DNA from 3 places in the Citrobacter sp. ANG330 genome. Region 3 is predicted to be linked to each of the others. Evidence: predicted binding sites of a transcription regulator. Region 3 holds the regulator's gene; each other region holds the start of a gene.

Region 1 (4,576 bases), on a different contig from region 3:
ATAATCCATTCCATTAAACGCTTTTTGTTTATCACAGGCCAAAAAAAACCCCGCAGCGCGGGGTTTTTTCATAAGACGGAAACTTAAGCCTGCGGCTGAGTTACAACGTCTTTGATGCCTTTAACTTCGATCTCAACGCGACGATCCGGGGCCAGGCAGTCGATCAGTGCAGCGCGAGCTTTCACGTTGTCACAGGTATTGCCAGTAACCGGGTTGGATTCGCCCATACCACGTGCGGAGATTTTGTCAGCCGGGATACCTTTAGAGATCAGGTAATCAACAACAGACTGAGCACGTTTCTCAGACAGACCCTGGTTGTAAGCGTCAGAACCGATACGGTCAGTGAAGCCCAGAACCACTACAGAACCGTCTTTCGGATCCAGGTTGCTCAGCTGGCTGTACATCTGATCCAGAGCCTGCTGGCCTTCTGGTTTCAGCGTTGCTTTGTTGAAGTTGAACAGAACGTCAGACTTCAGAGTGAAGTGTTTGGTCTGTACTTCAGGAGCCGGAGCCGGAGCCGGAGCTACGATCGGAGCCGCTTGTTCCTGACCGAAACGGTAAGAAACACCTACGCTCAGCAGACCGTTGTCTGGGCGAGTACCGATGGTGTTAGCGTCACCGATGTTGTTGGTCCACTGGTATTCCAGACGGGTAGCGATTTCAGGAGTAATTGCATACTCAACACCACCTGCGAATACTGGGGATACGCCAGTGTCGTGGTCTTTAAAGGAAGCGCCACCAGGTACGTTAGCCTTGGTGTCTGCACGCCATACCATACCACCCAGACGAGTGTAGATGTCCAGATCGTCAGTGATTGGGTAACCCAGTTTAGCGGTCAGCTGAACGCCCTGAGCCTTGTATGCGCCGTTGATGTTGTCGCCTTTGTACGGCATACGACCTAACCAGTCGTAACCCATTTCAAAGCCAACATACGGGTTAACCTGATAACCACCGAACGCACCGGCACCCAGTTGGTTTTCGTGGGTAGGACCGTTGTTGTTGATGAAACCAGTGTCATGGTACTGGGACCAGCCCAGTTTAGCACCAGTGTACCAGGTGTTATCTTTCGGAGCGGCCTGCGCTACGGTAGCGAAACCAGCCAGTGCCACTGCAATCGCGATAGCTGTCTTTTTCATTTTTTGCGCCTCGTTATCATCCAAAATACGCCATGAATATCTCCAACGAGATAACACGGTTAAATCCTTCACCGGGGGAGTAGTTCAATAGTTACTCTACCGATATCTGCGGCTTATGCCGAGCACCCCTGGCGATGTAAAGTCTACAACGTAGTTGAAAACTTACAAGTGTGAACTCTGTCAGGCATATGAAAAAAAAAAGCTTGTATACAAAATATTTAACATTTTGTGCAGCAGAATTTTGGGTCAGATTTCGCGGAAACCGCGTCCGCCAAGCGTTCACAGAAAAAAAATGTGAGTCCTAAATGCCTGGCTTCGGAGTGAAAAAAAATTCCAGGATAAATCCTAATTTCACTCAATGATACAGATTTGAGTGAATTTTTAGCCCGGTTTGCTGTCTCGTGGCATGGGTGTGTGCGCTTACGGGACGCATGATAAATCCCATCGCATTTCCCTCATCCGCAGCTCTCACCAATTCAGCATGTTCTTCTTCTGTTAATTCCTCTGCCAGCCAGCCGATCACCACGCTGTAGTTGCCCGTACGTAATGCACGAACCATCGATTCCAGCGTATGGCAGGGGGAAAGTTGGCTAATTTGCATCACTTTGGTCAGTGGTAGGCCGGCAGACTGAACCCATTCACGGCTCAGTTTTTGTTGTGGCGTCAGCCAGAGCTGCCAGCGCGATTGCTGACCTAACTGCTGAAGAAGCGGTAACAGCAGTAATTGCGTCATCATGGGCTGGTCTTCGCGGTAGACCACTTCGCTGATAAGCCCGGTGGACGCTTTCTCAGAAGAGACGCGCGCCATCGTGTTCGAAGTGGAAGAGAGTGACGGAGAACGATTTGCGTAGCCTGAAGTGTACATAATCAATCCAGCCCTGTGAGTTACTGTATGGATGTACAGTAACCCTGATGTCGTGAAAGATCAACTTTATTTTCGGAAACAAACTCGCAATTTTTATTCATGGTCGCGGTAAAAACAAAATACAACTTGCCCCCTGAGAATAAGTTGCCTATTTTCGTCATTAACGGATCCGCAGCAACAAATCATTCTTTTAGTTTATGATTTAACAGGGGATTTTATGAAAGTACACTCCTACGACAGGATCTATAAATCACAGGAATATTTATCTTCTCTGGGGCCGATCCATTACCGTTCACTGTTTGGCAGCTACAGTCTGACTATCAACAATACCGTCTTTGCGATGGTTGCGAATGGTGAGCTTTATCTGCGCGCTTGTGAACAAAGCGTACAGTATTGCGTGCAGCATTCCCCTGTCTGGCTGACTTTTCTCAAACGCGGGCGCCCGGTCATGCTCAACTATTATCAGGTTGATGACAGTTTGTGGCGTGACCAGCAGCAGTTGATCCAGTTATCGAAGTTTTCGCTGGATGCCGCGTTGCAGGAGAAGCTGACTCGCGGTTCTCAACAGCGGCTTAAGGATCTCCCCAATATGACCTTTCATCTGGAGAGTCTGCTGAATGAGTCGGGGATCTACGATGTCGCTACTTTGCGAATGCTGGGGGCTAAAATGTGCTGGTTGCGGCTTCGGCAGATTAACAAATCCATTACCGATAAGGTTCTGTTTAATCTTGAAGGGGCCATTTATGGCATTCATGAAGCCGCGCTCCCGGCAATACGCCGGGAGGAGCTTGCTTTGTGGGTTAAGATGCTTTCCCCGACGCCGGTATTTCCGGAGATGATTGAGTGATTTGTCGCTGTAGCCGACCCATTTCCGGCAGCAGGGCCACCAGTAAGCCGACCTGTTGAATCACCAGGGGTTCTTTGCTGTCCGGGCGCGGTTCCAGATGCTGGATGCGCTGTTTCAGGTCGGTGAGCGCCTGTTGCACGCGCGCTTCGTCAGCCGGGAGATGATGTAACGCATCATCGACATAGCAGACCGCATCGTCCAGTAGTGCCAGCACGTCGGGGTTAGTGAGTTGTTCACGATGCGCCCCTAGTGCAGAGATATAACTGGTGAATGTATGGTTGAGGCAGAGCAAACGGAACGCTGCCTCACGCGTTTGTGCCGTTACATCGGGCTCGCCAGACATGTTCGACACCACCGAGGCCAGTTCCGCATCGCGGTTATGGGCGTCGCGGCGAGCAATCCGATATGCCAGCCGATTGTCGCGTCCCTGATGGTACTGTTCCAGGATGGCGTCCAGATAGCGACAGTTGGCCTCGGTCGCTCTTTCCATCATTCTCGGCAGGTTGCGGAAACGCCAGTCCGGCCAGATGAAGCTCACGGCCGCCCAGGCGATGGCGCAGCCGATGAGCGTATCGATCACGCGGGGAAGGGCAACTTCAAACCCTTCACCGAGTAAATTGAAGCACAGCAGGACCAACAGCGTAATAAACATGGTGGCATGAGCATACTGGACGTTGCGGAAGGCAAAGAACAGAACGCCGGTGATCACCAGCAAAATGAGCTGGCCTTCCAGTGACGGAACGAACCATAAAATCGGGATACCAATGGCCACGCCGACCAGCGTCCCGATGATCCTTAGCGCCAGACGGTGTCGCGTGGCGTTGTAGTTAGGCTGGCAAACAAACAGGCTGGTCAGTAAGATCCAGTAACCGTGATGCATACCGGTTATCTGAATGATCGCGTAGCCGATACAGAGGACCAGAGACATCCTGACCGCATGGCGAAAAAGGGCCGATTCCGGGGTAAAGTTACGGCTCAACCGCAGCCAGGTATCGCTAAATCCGTGCGGACTATCATCGGCAAGCTGGTTTTCCGATTCGCTGCGCGGCATGGCTTGCGCTTGCTCTGATTCAATCGTCGCGAGCTGCGCGTCGATGGCACGCAAATTAGCCAGTAAAAAACCCAACGTTTTCAGCAGATCGGCAGAGGCGCCGTTTGCCCGCATTCGCTCAAGCGCGGCATCGAGGTGCGTGAAGGCGCGTTCAAAATGCGGATCGTGCTGATAGGGGACGCGCAATAAAATACAGCGGGACAGTTGCAAACAGGCCTGGCCCTGCATTGACATCAGACGTTGAAAGCGGAACATGACGTCGCTGTGACGGAAATGGTCACGCAGCGTCTGGTATTGAATATGTGAGGAACTGGCGCGCTCATGAATATCCTGCGCCACAAAGTAATAATGCAGTGTGCGCCGTGTGCCACGTTGTCCCCGATCGCCGCGCAGACGTGTCAGCAAAGACACTTTCGTCTGATTTAGCGTCGCCATCAGTTGACCGTTGGCCAGCGCTAAATCATACAGTGGTGCCTGACTTTCATCTTCAATATCCGGGTCAAAAAGCCGTGACTTCAGCTCCAGATAGTGCGCCAGTTGTTCATAACTGCGCGCCAGATTGTCCTGCAGGGGGCGAATTGGGAATAGCAGATGGCCCGTTAACGTTAGCCCGTTGTACCAGATAGCGCCCGCCAGCAATAAAAGCGGCTGCTGATACCACTGCGCGTACAACGACG
Region 2 (4,576 bases), on a different contig from region 3:
CGCAATATCCACATACGCTGCCACGGCTTTTTGCGTCTGCTCGCCGCTGTAGCGGGTAAAGCGGCTAAACAGCGTATTACGCGCCCCGGCAGGCTTCGCGCCGTTCAGGTATTTGCCGGTCAGCGTGCCAAATCCCAGGCAGGAATAGGCCAGCAGTTCGACGCCTTCATACTGGCTCACTTCCGCCAGCCCAACTTCAAAACTACGGTTGACCAGGCTGTAAGGGTTCTGGATGGTGACAATGCGCGGCAGATCATGCTTGTCCGCCAGATGCAGATAGCGCATCACGCCAAAGGCGGTTTCATTCGATACGCCAATGTAGCGGATTTTGCCTGCGCGCTGGAATTCGGTGAGCGCGTCCAGCGTATCCAGCAGCGAGACCACCGGCGCGGCGTCGCTCCAGCTGTAGCCGAGTTTGCCGAAACAGTTGGTGGGGCGCTGAGGCCAGTGCACCTGGTAAAGGTCCAGATAATCGGTTTGCAGACGCTTCAGGCTGTCGTGCAGCGCTTCGCGGATATTTTTGCGATCCAGCGCCTGATTGGGACGAATGCCGCTGTCATTATTGCGTGACGGGCCGCTGACCTTGGAGGCGACAATCAGCTTTTCACGATTGCCATGTTTAGCCAGCCAGTTTCCGACATACGTTTCGGTGAGTCCCTGGGTTTCCGGGCGTGGCGGTACCGGGTACATTTCGGCCACGTCGATCAGGTTAATGCCGTTGGCGACGGCATAGTCGAGCTGTGCATGTGCGTCGGCTTCGCTATTTTGTTCACCAAACGTCATTGTGCCCAGCCCCAGTGTACTAACTTCAAGCGAGCTGTGGGGTATACGGTGATATTGCATAGCCGTTTCCTTTTTATAATCGCGACATAGGATTATAAAAATGGCTGAGGGAAAGGAAAAAGGGAAGAAAAATTGTTAAGGCCAGCAGCATTGCTGACCTCAATCTTCAACGTTCAATGATTTGAGAAACGTCGTCGCGGTTAATCTGCATGGCGTTGCCCTGCTGGTCGTGGTAGCTCACCAGACCGGTATCATCATCAATCTCAGGTTTCCCGTCGGTCAGGATCATACGACCGTCTTTGGTCGCCATGACATAGTCGCTGCTACAACCGGAAACAGCAAAAGCCAGTCCTACTGCGGAAATTATCACTGCCCATTTTTTCATCCATTTATCCTCACGTGGCCTGCGTCTGATAATAGTCTAGTAATAACCTGAAGTTGTGGGCAGGAAAAGCAGGAAAATCTTAATCTGAGAGGCGAAAAGGGGAGATAGTCGCTCCCCGCAGGGAGCGAAAAAGTGCAATTACAGTGGGTTTTTCTTGTTTCGTAACAGGTTCAGGCTCTCAACCGAGATCGAGAAGAACATGGCGAAATAGATGTAGCCCTTCGGTACATGCACGTCGAAGCTTTCCAGGATCAGGGTGAAGCCCACCAGAATCAGAAACGACAGTGCCAGCATCTTCACGGACGGGTGTCTGTCGACAAATTCGCCAATCGGACGCGCCGCAAACATCATCACGCCAACGGCAATCACCACTGCCGCCATCATAATGAACAGGTGATCGGACAAGCCGACCGCTGTGATCACTGAGTCCAGACTGAAGATAATGTCGAGCAGCATAATCTGCACGATCGCCCCGAGGAAGGAGGTGACGCGCATATTCATCCCTTCTTCTTCACCTTCAATGGATTCGTGAATCTCTTTACTTGCTTTCCAGATCAAGAACAGACCGCCAAGCAGAAGGATCAGATCGCGGGCGGAAATGTCCTCACCGAAAATCTCAAACAGCGGATTGGTCAGACGGGTCACCCAGGCAATAGACGCCAGCAGCGCCAGGCGCATAATCATCGCCGCTGCCAGACCGAGGCGCCGGGCGTGCGCACGCTGTGCGGTGGGGAGTTTTGCAACGACCAGAGAGAGAAAAATAATATTATCGATCCCAAGCACGATCTCCAGCAGCGTCAGCGTACCGAGCGCAAGCCAGGCGTTAGGATCGGTTATCCATGCAAATAACATTGAACAAAGTCCTGCCAAATAAATAAACGCTAATTATATGCTTACCGGACGGCAGGTGAAAGTCTAACGCGGTTGTAACAAAAAGTGGCGTTCCAGCAGGGCGCGGGTGAAGTTCTTTTTGAGATAAAAACCACGCGGCAACGTCAGTATTGGCTCGCCCTGCGCGCCGATCGCCTCGGTGAGCGCTTTGGCGTTTGCGGCCTTTGGACGCAATTGTAAAAATTCGCCATGGCGGGCAGTGATCCGTTCAACCTGGCCGAGCACAATCATGTCCATTAATTCTTCCCAGTCGAACCGTAGCTGACGGTCTTCTTCTTCATTGGGACTCCAGAGAACGGGCGAGCCGACCCGCCGCTGTGCGAGGGGAATGCTGCGTTCGCCTTCCACCGGGATCCACAATACTCGCTTCAGTTTGTGCCGTACGTGACTGGTTTCCCACGTCACACCACTGTTTCCGGTCAGCGGCGCGACGCAGACAAAGGTGGTTTCAAGCGGTCGCCCAAGACTATCCACGGGAATGGTTTTCAACTCGACGCCGAGCGCGGCGAAATCCTGCTCAGGTTTACTTCCGGCGCTGGCACCCAACCAGAGTTCCAGTAATACGCCGATCCAGCCTTTGTCCCGCTTGAGATCTTTCGGCGCAACGATACCCGCCAGCGCCGCCAGTTCGCCTAACGAATAGCCCGAAAGCTGCTGCGCCTGCTGGAGCAGAAGGGCTTCTGATTCCGGAGGAAAGCGTAAAGGATGGAGTCCGGACATGGCGTTACACCTTAGATGAAAAAATGAACAAAGATTTTATACCGTGGGAATGAAGTTTATCGTTTTCCACATGTGATATTCAATGCCATGATTTATATTGGTTTTTAGTTTATGACGACACATGTTGCGCAACGTCATAACGGGTTTTCCATTTCTGGTCACTGAGTTTAAACAGGATCTTACACCATGTTATCCACAGAAAGATGGGATAACTGTGAAAAACCCCAACTACTGTTTCCATTTACAGCCTTGACGTGCGACGAAAATCGAATTTTCACACAATTTGTGTCTAACTTATTGGCACAATCTGTGGATAAAGTCGGCGCTGTTCGATCTTTCATCAGCCTGAGGATCGTCAGTGTGACGGCTATCACTTTTCTGCCGAATACCTGATGGAATGGTCCAGTAACCTCATGAATAAATGAAAATATTTTTTCCCCTCTGTTCGCCGCTTATTCAGACTGTTCCGGGTTTTCCCGGAGTAATTCCGTACTTCTTCACAACTCTATCCACAGAAAAGGTGAATAAAATCGCCCGGATGGGTGAGTATCTGTTTATAACTTTGTCTTTAACTGTGAGTTATTCAATTGTTATTAGATGCACACCGCCGTAACTCAGTGGTTTACCGTCTGTCAGGAGTGTGAAACAATCATTCTCATATAAGGTTTATGTTGAGGTAGTCCGGTGATTGATGACGATGGCTACCGCCCAAATGTAGGTATCGTAATTTGTAATCGTCAGGGGCAGGTGATGTGGGCCCGGCGGTTTGGTCAGCACTCCTGGCAGTTCCCGCAAGGTGGGATAAACCCAGGAGAATCAGCAGAACAGGCGATGTACCGGGAACTGTTTGAAGAAGTAGGGTTAAGCCGTAAAGATGTGCGGATCCTTGCCTCTACACGCAACTGGTTGCGTTACAAGTTACCAAAACGTTTGGTGCGTTGGGATACAAAGCCGGTGTGTATCGGCCAGAAACAAAAGTGGTTTCTTTTGCAGTTGATGAGCGGGGACGCGGAAATCAATATGCAAACCAGCAGCACGCCTGAGTTCGACGGCTGGCGTTGGGTAAGTTACTGGTACCCGGTCCGGCAAGTGGTTTCATTTAAACGCGATGTCTATCGCAGGGTGATGAAAGAGTTCGCAAGTGTTGTGATGGCGCTTCAGGAAGTGACGCCGAAGCCGCAAAGTACATCTGCTTATCGACGTAAAAGAGGTTAAGCCACGCAAATTATGCTCACCCGCCTGCGCGAAATAGTCGAAAAGGTGGCCAGTGCTCCGCGTCTGAATGAAGCGCTGAATATTCTGGTTACTGACATCTGTCTTGCGATGGATACAGAGGTCTGTTCGGTTTATCTGGCCGATCATGACCGGCGTTGTTATTACCTCATGGCGACGCGGGGACTTAAAAAACCGCGCGGTCGCACTGTCGCACTCGCATTTGATGAAGGTATCGTCGGCCTGGTTGGCAGGCTGGCGGAACCTATCAACCTTGCTGATGCGCAAAAACATCCCAGCTTTAAATACATTCCCTCGGTAAAAGAAGAGCGCTTCCGTGCCTTCCTCGGGGTGCCGATCATTCAGCGCCGTCAGCTGCTGGGCGTTCTCGTTGTGCAGCAGCGCGAACTGCGCCAGTACGATGAAAGCGAAGAATCTTTCCTGGTGACGCTCGCCACGCAGATGGCGGCGATCCTGTCACAATCTCAGCTTACCGCCCTGTTCGGCCAGTATCGGCAGACGCGCATTCGTGCACTGCCAGCGGCGCCGGGTGTTGCGATCGCTGAAGGCTGGCAGGATGCGACG
Region 3 (4,576 bases):
TCGGACCTGCCGGCCAGAAGTTCAGGTTGATACCTGCAGCGATGTGCGGCGGCACCAGCCCCTGGTGGTATAACACGTACGAAAGCAGCAGATAGTCCATATGGCTGCGGTGGCAGGGCACATAGACAATTTCGTGCCCGTCGTGCGCCAGTTGCCGGACGCGCTCCGCGTTGTGAACGTTAATCCCCTGATACAGCCGGTTCCAGGTGAAGCCCAGAATACGGTCGGTCAGGCGAATCATCTCGTAAGAGAAGTTGGCGGCGATCTCTTCCATCAGCGCAATCGCGTTTTGCTGCGCCTTTTCATGGGAGATTTTTTTGCTGCGCGCTTCATCTTCTACCGCACGGGCAATTGCTTTGGACGCCAGCAGCTTGTTGAAGAGATCCTGACGCGCAGGCAGGCGCGGCCCCACAGCGGCCAGGCGCTGACGGGCGAAGTGCATACGCGCCACGCGCGCCAGTTTCTGCGCGATGGTTTTATCCGTGCCGTGCTCATCGGCCATTCGGCGCAGAGAGACGGAAGGCGAGAAGCGGACAAAGCTGTCGCGGCCAAGCCAGGAGACGGCAAAGAACTTCTGTATGCCGTTAAGCATGCGCAGCGGCGGGTTCACTTCACCTTTTTCACGGCCCGGAGAGCGTCCAAACATCACCGATACCGGCACCATTTGCACATCCAGATCCGGGTTGCTGCGGTGCAGGTCGAGATAGTTATGGAACAGCTTGATGGACTCTTCTTTCGGCGTGTAATAAGTGAAGACACGCGGACCGCCGTGAATGAACACATAGCGCGGCAACTGTGTGCCATCGATCTCCAGCGGCTCTAACGGGTCGGGGAGATCGTGCGCCAGACATTGCGCTCGCAGGGTCAGCAAGTCCGCTTTGGAGTTGTACGGTAAAACGTACATAATTGGACGAGAGGTATCGAGTCCCAATTCCGGGGCAGGATCTGCCGGAATAGACTTACTTTTTACCAGTACGCTTAATGGTAAATTCAGGATTTTGTAGTAAATTCGTGGCCAGCCGGACATAAACGATGTAAAGCCTCTGGTTAATAATGCAATTGCGATGCAAGGATATCAGAAAGTCATGTGAATTTCTGGTGTATCCCGTCATACTTCGCGCCGCGTTGCCGTTACTCGAATCACATGAGTTAACAAGACAATGTCATTGACGCCAATAATGTAAAAAGGTTCTTTTAATGGCTAATAATACCACTGGATTCACCCGAATTATCAAAGCGGCAGGCTATTCCTGGAAAGGTTTTCGCGCCGCGTGGATTAACGAGGCGGCGTTCCGTCAGGAAAGCATAGCGGTGTTGTTGGCCGTGGCGGTCGCCTGCTGGCTGGATGTGGATGCCATTACGCGCGTACTGCTGATAGGCTCCGTCATGCTGGTCATGATTGTTGAAATTCTCAACAGCGCCATTGAGGCCGTGGTGGACCGTATCGGCTCTGATTATCACGAGCTCTCTGGTCGCGCTAAAGATATGGGATCGGCTGCGGTGCTGCTCTCAATCATTGTGGCGTTGATCACCTGGGGTCTCCTGCTGTGGTCACATTTTCGCTAAGGTTTTTCGACCCTGATTCCATAACCGGTTAAATCTGCTGTTGAATGTGCAGTTTGTGGTTCCAAAATCACCTTTAGCTGTATATACTCACAGCATAACTGTATATACACCCAGGGGGCGGAATGAAAGCGTTAACGGCCAGGCAACAAGAGGTGTTTGATCTCATTCGGGATCACATCAGCCAGACAGGTATGCCACCGACGCGTGCGGAGATCGCGCAGCGTTTGGGGTTCCGTTCCCCAAACGCGGCTGAAGAACACCTGAAAGCGCTGGCGCGTAAAGGTGCGATTGAAATCGTCTCTGGCGCTTCACGCGGCATTCGACTGTTGCAGGAAGAAGAAGAGGGCTTACCGCTCATCGGTCGCGTAGCGGCGGGTGAACCGCTGCTGGCACAGCAGCACATCGAAGGCCATTATCAGGTTGATCCGTCGCTGTTTAAGCCGAATGCCGATTTCCTGCTGCGCGTCAGCGGAATGTCGATGAAAGACATCGGCATTATGGATGGCGATTTGCTGGCGGTACACAAAACCCAGGACGTGCGTAACGGCCAGGTGGTGGTGGCGCGTATCGATGACGAAGTGACGGTCAAGCGCCTGAAAAAACAGGGCAATAAAGTAGAACTGCTGCCCGAAAACAGCGAATTTAAACCGATCCTGGTTGACCTTCGCGAACAGAATTTTACCATCGAAGGATTGGCCGTTGGCGTCATCCGTAATGGTGAATGGCTGTAGTATTTCTGTAGGCCGGATAAGGCGTTTACGCCGTTATCCGGCACTCTCACCACTCTCGTTATGACCTCTTCTCAGGCTCGTCTCCATGCCGTTTTTTGCTTCTGCTGACAAAGCACTCTGGCGCCTCGCCTTACCCATGATTTTCTCCAATATTACGGTTCCGTTGCTGGGACTGGTGGATACGGCGGTCATTGGACATCTGGACAGCCCCGTCTATCTCGGCGGTGTGGCAGTAGGCGCAACCGCAACCAGTTTTCTGTTCATGCTGTTGCTCTTTTTACGCATGAGCACTACCGGACTGACGGCGCAGGCGTTCGGTGCGAAGGATCCTCAGGCGCTGGCGCGTGCGCTGGTACAACCGCTGATTCTGGCGCTGGGCGCGGGAGCCTTGATTGCACTGTTTCGCACGCCGATTATTGACCTGGCGCTGCACATTGTCGGCGGTAGTGAAGCGGTGCTGGAGCAGGCCCGGCGGTTTCTGGCGATTCGCTGGCTGAGCGCTCCAGCCTCGCTGGCGAATCTGGTCCTGCTCGGCTGGTTACTGGGCGTACAGTATGCGCGTGCGCCGGTGATCCTGCTGGTTGTTGGCAATATCCTGAACATTGTGCTCGATCTCTGGCTGGTGATGGGGCTGCACATGAACGTGCAAGGGGCCGCACTGGCAACGGTGATCGCAGAATATGCGACGTTGCTGATCGGTCTGTTGATGGTACGTAAGGTGCTGCGTCTGCGCGGTGTTTCATTTTCCATGCTCAAACAGGCCTGGCGCGGGAATATTCGCCGGCTTCTGGCGCTCAATCGCGACATCATGCTGCGTTCGTTGCTTCTGCAACTCTGCTTTGGCGCTATCACTGTACTTGGCGCAAGGCTTGGCAGCGATATCATCGCCGTCAACGCCGTGCTCATGACGTTGCTGACGTTTACGGCTTATGCATTGGATGGCTTTGCCTACGCCGTGGAAGCGCATTCCGGCCAGGCTTATGGCGCTCGCGACGGCAGTCAGTTACTGGAAGTCTGGCGGGCGGCGTGCCGCCAGTCCGGCATTGTGGCGCTCCTGTTTTCACTGGTCTATCTGCTGGCGGGCGAACAGATTGTCGCGTTGCTCACCTCACTGCCGCAAATCCAGCAACTGGCCGATCGCTATCTGCTCTGGCAGGTGATTTTGCCTCTGGTCGGCGTCTGGTGCTATCTGCTGGATGGCATGTTTATCGGTGCCACGCGGGCGGCTGAAATGCGCAACAGCATGGCGGTAGCTGCTGCCGGATTTGCGCTGACGCTATTGGCGTTACCCGCGCTGGGGAATCATGGTTTGTGGCTGGCGCTGGCGGTATTTCTGGCGCTGCGTGGCCTCTCTTTAGCCTTCATCTGGCGGCGCCACTGGCGAAACGGCACCTGGTTTTCGGCAGCGTAACGGTTAAAAATTCTGAATAGTGAATCGAACCCAGAATCCCTGACTACACTTAATATCACGTCCAGCAGAAAACGTAACGACGTTGGATGATACAGACTCGCTATTCACAACCTAATGAAGAGGACTTTATGATGAATAAAGACGAAGCCGGTGGTAACTGGAAGCAACTCAAAGGTAAAGTGAAAGAGCAATGGGGCAAACTGACCGACGATGATATGACGGTCATTGAAGGTAAACGTGACCAACTGGTAGGTAAAATCCAGGAACGTTACGGCTACGCAAAAGATCAGGCGGAAAAAGAGGTCGGTGACTGGGAAACCCGTAACGACTACCGCTGGTAAATCGACTCCTGCCCGAAAAGTACAAGGATGTACTCCCCACTGTTTGCTTTAATGCTTTGAGCGGCAGCGTTTGCCGCTCAGATTGTTAGCGCGGTTTCTTTTTCACCTGAATGGTATGATCGTGCTGACACTCGTCAGGGTGACGACAAGCCTCAACTTCCACGCACGCTGAACATAATCCATGTGCTTCAATCACATTGTGGCGCAGGGCAAATCCCATCTTCGCCGCCAGCGTATGCATAATGTCTTCCACGCCTTCCGCACACTCTTCCTTCACTGCACCGCAGCGGTCGCAGATAAACATCGCAGAAGTATGGGTTGGCTGATCGAACAGATAGCACAAAACATAGCTGTTGGTGGATTCGACCTTATGTACAAACCCTTGTTCAAGCAGGAAATCCAGTGCGCGATAGACCGTTGGCGGCTTGGCCTGCGGTTCTGATTCACGCAGTAAATCCAGCAGATCGTAAGCGCTAATCGCCCCTTCTTGCAGGCTCATCAGACGCAACACTTCGAGGCGCTGTGGG

The links. Region 3 encodes LexA, which represses DNA repair genes until DNA is damaged. Its sites were predicted from a motif close to TNCTGTATGTACATACAGNA; they were not measured.
Region 1: sulA (SOS-induced cell division inhibitor SulA) is a predicted target of LexA. The motif match lies at 2,023-2,042, and genes of this name have one in related genera.
Region 2: mutH (DNA mismatch repair endonuclease MutH) is a predicted target of LexA. The motif match lies at 3,009-3,028, and genes of this name have one in related genera.

Annotation. Positions count from the first base shown of each region.
Region 1 covers NZ_JASJUI010000002.1:482,399-486,974, reverse strand. Annotated here, with positions in the region: gene matP (macrodomain Ter protein MatP) at 1-4, shown strand, start outside; gene ompA (porin OmpA) at 84-1,136, opposite strand; gene sulA (SOS-induced cell division inhibitor SulA) at 1,492-2,001, opposite strand; gene QNN88_RS08075 (TfoX/Sxy family DNA transformation protein) at 2,219-2,848, shown strand; gene yccS (YccS family putative transporter) at 2,802-4,576, opposite strand, start outside.
Region 2 covers NZ_JASJUI010000003.1:107,983-112,558, reverse strand. Annotated here, with positions in the region: gene QNN88_RS08860 (NADP(H)-dependent aldo-keto reductase) at 1-843, opposite strand, end outside; gene ygdR (lipoprotein YgdR) at 950-1,168, opposite strand; gene QNN88_RS08850 (TerC family protein) at 1,307-2,020, opposite strand; gene mutH (DNA mismatch repair endonuclease MutH) at 2,084-2,779, opposite strand; gene rppH (RNA pyrophosphohydrolase) at 3,464-3,994, shown strand; gene ptsP (phosphoenolpyruvate--protein phosphotransferase) at 4,007-4,576, shown strand, end outside.
Region 3 covers NZ_JASJUI010000009.1:58,058-62,633, forward strand. Annotated here, with positions in the region: gene plsB (glycerol-3-phosphate 1-O-acyltransferase PlsB) at 1-1,027, opposite strand, end outside; gene QNN88_RS18050 (diacylglycerol kinase) at 1,198-1,566, shown strand; gene lexA (transcriptional repressor LexA) at 1,689-2,297, shown strand; gene dinF (MATE family efflux transporter DinF) at 2,383-3,708, shown strand; gene QNN88_RS18065 (CsbD family protein) at 3,840-4,049, shown strand; gene zur (zinc uptake transcriptional repressor Zur) at 4,135-4,576, opposite strand, start outside.